Regions from separate parts of the Aneurinibacillus sp. XH2 genome, predicted to be linked through region 1. Evidence: riboswitches for the same ligand, from Rfam matches in the RefSeq annotation. Region 1 holds a riboswitch; the other holds the start of a gene.
What was found. Region 1 has a riboswitch for cyclic di-GMP ahead of ACH33_RS09880 (pyridoxal phosphate-dependent decarboxylase family protein). Riboswitches for the same ligand answer to the same signal wherever they lie in the genome.
Positions count from the first base shown of each region.

Region 2: linked by a shared signal. The riboswitch ahead of ACH33_RS08040 (hypothetical protein) and the one ahead of ACH33_RS09880 (pyridoxal phosphate-dependent decarboxylase family protein) in region 1 are both predicted to bind cyclic di-GMP.

Region 1 is NZ_CP014140.1:1,990,888-1,994,060, reverse strand. It holds gene pdxR (MocR-like pyridoxine biosynthesis transcription factor PdxR) at 1-575, opposite strand, end outside; cyclic di-GMP riboswitch class I at 981-1,064, shown strand; gene ACH33_RS09880 (pyridoxal phosphate-dependent decarboxylase family protein) at 1,240-2,895, shown strand; gene ACH33_RS09875 (methyl-accepting chemotaxis protein) at 2,888-3,173, shown strand, end outside.
Region 2 is NZ_CP014140.1:1,618,288-1,621,460, reverse strand. It holds gene ACH33_RS08045 (glycosyltransferase family 2 protein) at 1-1,291, shown strand, start outside; gene ACH33_RS08040 (hypothetical protein) at 1,550-1,864, opposite strand; cyclic di-GMP riboswitch class I at 1,873-1,957, opposite strand; gene ACH33_RS08035 (beta-ketoacyl synthase N-terminal-like domain-containing protein) at 2,359-3,173, shown strand, end outside.

The sequences.
Region 1 (3,173 bases):
TGTGTTCCATTCGTAATTAAAATTTCTTCCGGTGTTACTTGAATTTGCTTATCCCGTAAATAAACAGTTAGTTCTTGACGCAGCGGCAAGTCACCCTGAACGTCGCTGTACGTGGAAAGAATTCTCGGCTCCTCAGCAAGAATGCGCTGAATTTCTTTTTCCAAGTACCGGTTTGGCAAAAGCCCAGGGTCAATCGTAGAAGAAAAAAATTCATAGCGGGCCGATACCTGGTGATAGCGTGAAAACTGCGCTCGTGGCAAATAGTCGGGAACCGACAGTTGCCAATCAAACGGCGACTCTTTTTTTGGCAGCTCTTTTTTCGGCGTTGTATCCGCCGCTTTTGTCCGTACAAATGTGCCTTTTCCTTGAATACGTATAATATATCCATCTTCTTCAAGCGCATCATACGCTTGAACGACTGTCATGAAACTTACATGAATCTGTTTAGCCAGCGCACGGACAGAAGGGAGACGTGTGCCTTCTTCCAACAACTCCGACTGGATACGGTCCACAATCGCTTGATAAATTTGCTTGGCCAACGGAACAGGAAGCTGCCGGTTCACTTTTATTTGCATAACGGATAACTCCTTATTAAGTGTTATATAAAGATATACTGTTATATAAGCATAACATAATCATCAGTTTTATAGAAAGTGCTCCTTCGTTCAATATTTATAGCCTTTCCATCGTAATCAAAGCAGCCATTCCCATCCACGGAATGGCTTTATTGTTATGTGAGTAAATAATAAAAGGTTATGAATAAAAAATGTATGGATGTTATCTTTTTTATTTTTTCTGTTCTCCGTTTTGATAAGCCGCGATGAACTTAGGAAATCTCCCGAAATAACTAGTACTTTTATGAGCTTCTCTTCATATTCACAAGATACGGTTTAATATTTTTAATAATACAAAAACAGGAAAGATGGTTGATTTATAAAGTTATATTAGTAAAATAATCCTGGTAGAACCAACCTATTCTAATCTGAAAAAGGCAAATCTATCGAAAGGTAGAGACGTAAAGCCAAGGGTCTAAGGTTGCAAAACTATGACAGCCGGTTGCCAAAATTGTAGCGCACATAAGTGTCGTTCGTAAAAGCATTCTATCATCTTGTCAAAGGTTTACAAATCGGGTGTACTGCATATTGGCACAGGCTATTCCAAAGAATATGGATGGCCTTTTTCTTTTAGTATTAAAAAAATAAGAAAATCAAGCAAAGGGAATGGGGGATAAACATGAAGATGAAAGACATACAAGCTTTGTTTCCAAGCGAAGATGGAAACAAAGAACGTCGGCAGGTGCTACTTCAATTCATGCAAAACATTGTGGAGGGGCTTGATCGCCTGAAAGACCCACAACGCGCAACACTAGGATCGATGCAGGAGAGGACAGGAGAGTTTTACAAGGATATTATAGACTGCGCGCAGGTTCCAGAGCGCGGAATAGCATTGGATAAAGTCGTTGAAGAACTTCTCGGGTTAGCCAAAGGACATCCGTATCATACAAGAAATTTCGTAAGTAATGTATTGCCTATGGCAAGTATTCCAGGTATTCTGGGCTCTTTACTTACTACATTGTTAAATGGCAACAATTTATGGGATGTATACGGACCGGCTGGCGCGGAGGCAGAAGTAAAAGTCATCGCCATGATGTCCAAACTGGCGGGTTATGACGCTACAAAATCATGGGGATACACGACATGGGGCGGGCAAGGAGCCGTATTCTCAGGGCTGCGCCTCGCTATCGCCAAGCAATTCCCGGATGCTAAAGAAAAGGGCGTGCCTGGCAATTTGTACTGCTTTGCTTCAGAAAACGCGCATTATAGCCTTTTTAAATCCATGGAGGCGACCGGCATCGGCAGTAACCATTTGATTACGGTCAAAGCCGATCCGCTAACGCACGCTATGAATACAGATGATTTGCGCGAAAAAATGGAACGTGTTATTCAGCAGGGAGGTATCCCCATATACATCGTCGCCACGACAGGGGCCACGGATTCATTCGGAATTGACGATATAAAAGCGATTAAAGAAACAGCCGATGCAATTACGAATCGATACGGGCTCCATCCGGCGCATATCCACGCCGATTCGGCGCTAGGCGGATTCTATTGCCTGTTTAACGACTACGATTTTGCGCGCAATCCGCTTCAACTCGAACAGCCTTTGTGCGAGAACTTACTGCAAATCCGCGAAAAAATGCAGCATTTACATCTGGCTGACAGTCTCTGCTTCGATTTTCAAAAGCTCGGACAAACGCCGTATCTTACGAGCCTGTTCCTTGTGAAAAACGGAAAAGATATTGGGCTGCTTGATTTGCATGAGTTCGAAACACCATATGTGGGCAACCGGGGCTATGGCAGTTATCACACAAGCTACACGCTGGAATGCTCGCGTATGGCCAGTTCGATCGCGATATACGCGGCACTGTTGGCGTTCGGCGTGGATGGCTACCGCCAAATCCTTGCCAATTATGTGCGGGTGAATATGGCGTTCCGCGACAGGCTATTGGCCCGTTTTTCGAATGTGGCTGTTACAAATGAGAATAATCCTGGACCGATTACGACTTTCCGGTTTTATCCAGAACAGGCGGAGTGGCACAAAGAAAGAGCAGGGAAACTTACAGGCAAGCAGATTAAACAGAACAACGAATGGAACTACCCAATATTTGAAGAATTAGGCAAACACCGTGAGCACGTGTTTTTCGGCGATACAACAAGGCAATGCTTAGTCGATGCATCCGATGTTTCAGAACGTGTACCTGTTTACGCTGCTAAGTTTTTTTCGATTTCTCCTTATACAACGGTAGAAACGTTGGACGAAATTGTTGAATTTTTGGCGAAACGTGTGGCATGCGTAGACACAATGCGAAATGCGAGGGAAAAGACCTATGTTTAAAACAAAAAGCTCCCTCGGTAAAAAAATTACCGCCTATTTTGCAGGTTGCATTCTCGTATTATCTATCATCTTCAGCTTTGTTTCTTATGAGCTTTCCATGTGGATTGTTAATCAATACGTTTTGCCCCAGTTCGAGAACACGCTGCAAACCAATATCCGGGAACTTGAGCGGAATTTGGACAAGACGCTGGCTACTCGTTCGGACGCAGGCTCAGACTCGGCCTATGCTAGCCTGCTGGCTTTCTTAAATGAACAAAAACAGGACATGGGTGCCGAAT
Region 2 (3,173 bases), 370 kb from region 1:
TCCTGTAAGTACAAAATTTTGGCTAAGTCATTTTATCGCTTTTTTGTGGATGTGCTTTTCCATTTATATTTCCATGCCTTGGTTAAAGGATTTATCAAGTATTATTTCTTTTCCTTTCGCTCTGCTCATTATTATAGGAATTTCATATATTCCAGGATATATGAATGCTTTTCTTGTTGCAAGCTTAGTCTTTGATCGACAGCCGCCGTTCAAGAATGAGTTTTCCACCGATTCTGTAACCGTTCTAATAGCTGCTTATAATGAAGAAGAAAAAATATTTAATACATTAAGATATCTTTCAAAGCAAGATTATAAAGGTAAAATAACTACGATGATTATTGATAACGGTTCAACTGATAATACTGTTTCCGAAATACTAAAAGCAAAACAGGAACTAGACTTGGATATTGCAATTTTTCACGAAGAGCATCCTGGAAAGTTTCATGCTTTAAACAAAGGACTACAATATGTTACGACTCCATATGTAATTACACTAGATGCAGATACATTATTGCATCCATCCGCTATTCGTTATATCGTAGCCAGAATAAAAAGTAGTTCAGAAGAGATATGTGCAGTGGCAGGCTCTATTCTTGTTAAAAATAGTCGAGATAATATATGGACAAAGATACAGGAATGGGATTATTTTTTAGGAATTGCTTCTATTAAACGGCTTCAGGGTTTATATCAGGGAACACTTGTTGCACAAGGAGCCTATAGCATATACAAAACTTCATGCCTCAAAGAAATCGGGGGATGGCCTAATGCAATCGGTGAGGACATTGTCTTAACATGGAGACTTTTACAAAAAGGGGGGAAAATTTATTTTGAACCATTAGCAGTAGCTTTTACAGAAGTACCTACCAGTTTGAAACACTTTGTTCGTCAACGCTCTCGTTGGGCTAGAGGAATGATTGAAGGGCTAAAGGAAATTAAACCCTGGGAACAACCCCAGCTATATACAAAATACTTAACCTTTATTAATTTGATTATGCCTTATTTGGACTTTGCATACACATTCTTTTGGATTCCTGGCCTTGTTCTTGCATGGTTCGGTTACTATTGGATTGTTGGACCTATGACATTACTCGTTTTACCTCTCACTTTAATAAGCTATAGTTTCCTTTATTTCTTTCAAAAAAAATATGTTTTTACCTCCTTACATTTAAAAGTTCGTAAAAACTTTCTCGGTTTTCTTTTATTTGTTCTTTTTTATCAAATGATTATGTCACCCGTTTCAACATATGGATATATACAAGAAGTGTTCAAACTACAAAGGATATGGAAATAGCAGCTGCATTTCTACAAAAGCACCCAGGACTGAAAGTTTCGCTCTAGATGATAACCGTCTTTATGTGACGGGAAAAAATGAATCATGTAGAAAAAAGATAGCTGTAGCTGATACCGATGGTTATAGAGCAAAGCCTCGCCACCCAAATGGGCAGCGGGGCATTATTATTTTTGCTGCACTCTTCCTCTAAATACCCCGACAATGTTTTAACATGACACTACAGAGAAATCTAATTCCAATGGTAGGCATTCTAACATTTTATCTCAAACTATTTTCGTCTATCATACGCTTAATTCTCTCTTTTGCTTCTTCAATATCCAATTCAACACTACTAATGATATCTAACCAATGTTCCTTCTGTTTTTTCATCGTAAAAAATATGGTTGGTTTTTCATGTTTAAGAATAGTGATTAGTTCTATTATTGGTAATGTTTCCCCAATCGCTTTCTCTCTAAGCAGACCTTTAAAAAAACTAGTAAAGATATAATAATGCTGTGACTCATCATGGTGTTTCTCTAGAAGTTTATAAAAATCCACTATCGCATCAACAACTCGATACATTTTTCTTCTCATATATTCCTCCTGGCAACTGGCTGGCATATCTTAAAGATAGAAGCCCCTATAGTTTTGCGTCCTTATCTTTCAATAAGTTTACCTTTTTCAGCAGGAATATATTATCACTAAAAACAAAGCGATAATAGGTATAAAGACATGCAAAAATTGCACCTATCTGACACGGCCCCTTCGTTTATCTTCTGATACTATCATCATACTCCCCCTATTTCAAAACAGCGCCCATCCAATCAAAAATCAGGCCATTTATCCCCGGATTAATTTAATCAAAGATATAACAGCACCATATACCCCCTAAAGCATTGAGCGGTTAACTCAAAATAGTTTTATGTCTACTTCGTAACATTTATAAACATAGACCATCCTATGCAAATATGTACTCAAGGGGACAAATGGTGAGTGATAAATGGGGTTCCAAATTATCGTTTACTGATCTTATTTTCTTAGATAAAATTTATGTATATTTTATTTAAATTCCAAAGGAGGAATAATATGTGAAAGGGGAGAAAGTCGTTATCACAGGATATGGAATCAAAGTTCCAGGTGGATATAATGTAAATCACTTTGCCGATACTCTTTTAACGGGAAAAAGCGCTCTAGACCTTTACATAGGAGAAGGAACGGAAGGAAAAAATATCGCATTCGGGGTTGTACATGATAGATTAGCAGAAATACAGAATAAAAAGTATAGAAGATACCCTAGGATCAGTCTTCTGGCTATGTCAGCCGCAAAGGAAGCGCTACAAATGACAGGAAATATCCATTTAGATCAATATAAAACAGGAATTTTCCTCGGAACGGCTTTAGGGGGAACCCTAGGATACGATGAGATTGTCGTTCTTGCCCAACAGAATAATCTGAAAGATATGCCTGTCAGTGGATGTGGGATCGTCCATTATCATAGCTTAGCTTCTTCAATAGCAGAGTTTCTAGGGGTAAATGGAGTTACGAGAACCGTAGCCACAGGATGCGCAGCAAGCATTGATGCCATCCAGGATGCCATTATGTATTTGCGTTCTGGCGAGTTAGACATCTGCATCGTAGGGGGGGCCGATGCGCCTATTTCTAAAACAGTGATATATGCCTTCGGAAAAATAAGATGTTTATCACAAGACAAAGAGCTACATATGATGGGCGTTCCATTTTCAAAAAAGAGCGGAGGATTTGTCATCGCTGAAGGAGCAAGCGTATTAGTGCTTGAAAGAGAATCGAGCGCTCTGAAAAGGGGAACAAAGATTTTAGGTGTCATTGACGAGGTCAGTACATCAAACGATGGAAAAGGAATATTTTTTTCAGACAGCGAAGGGAA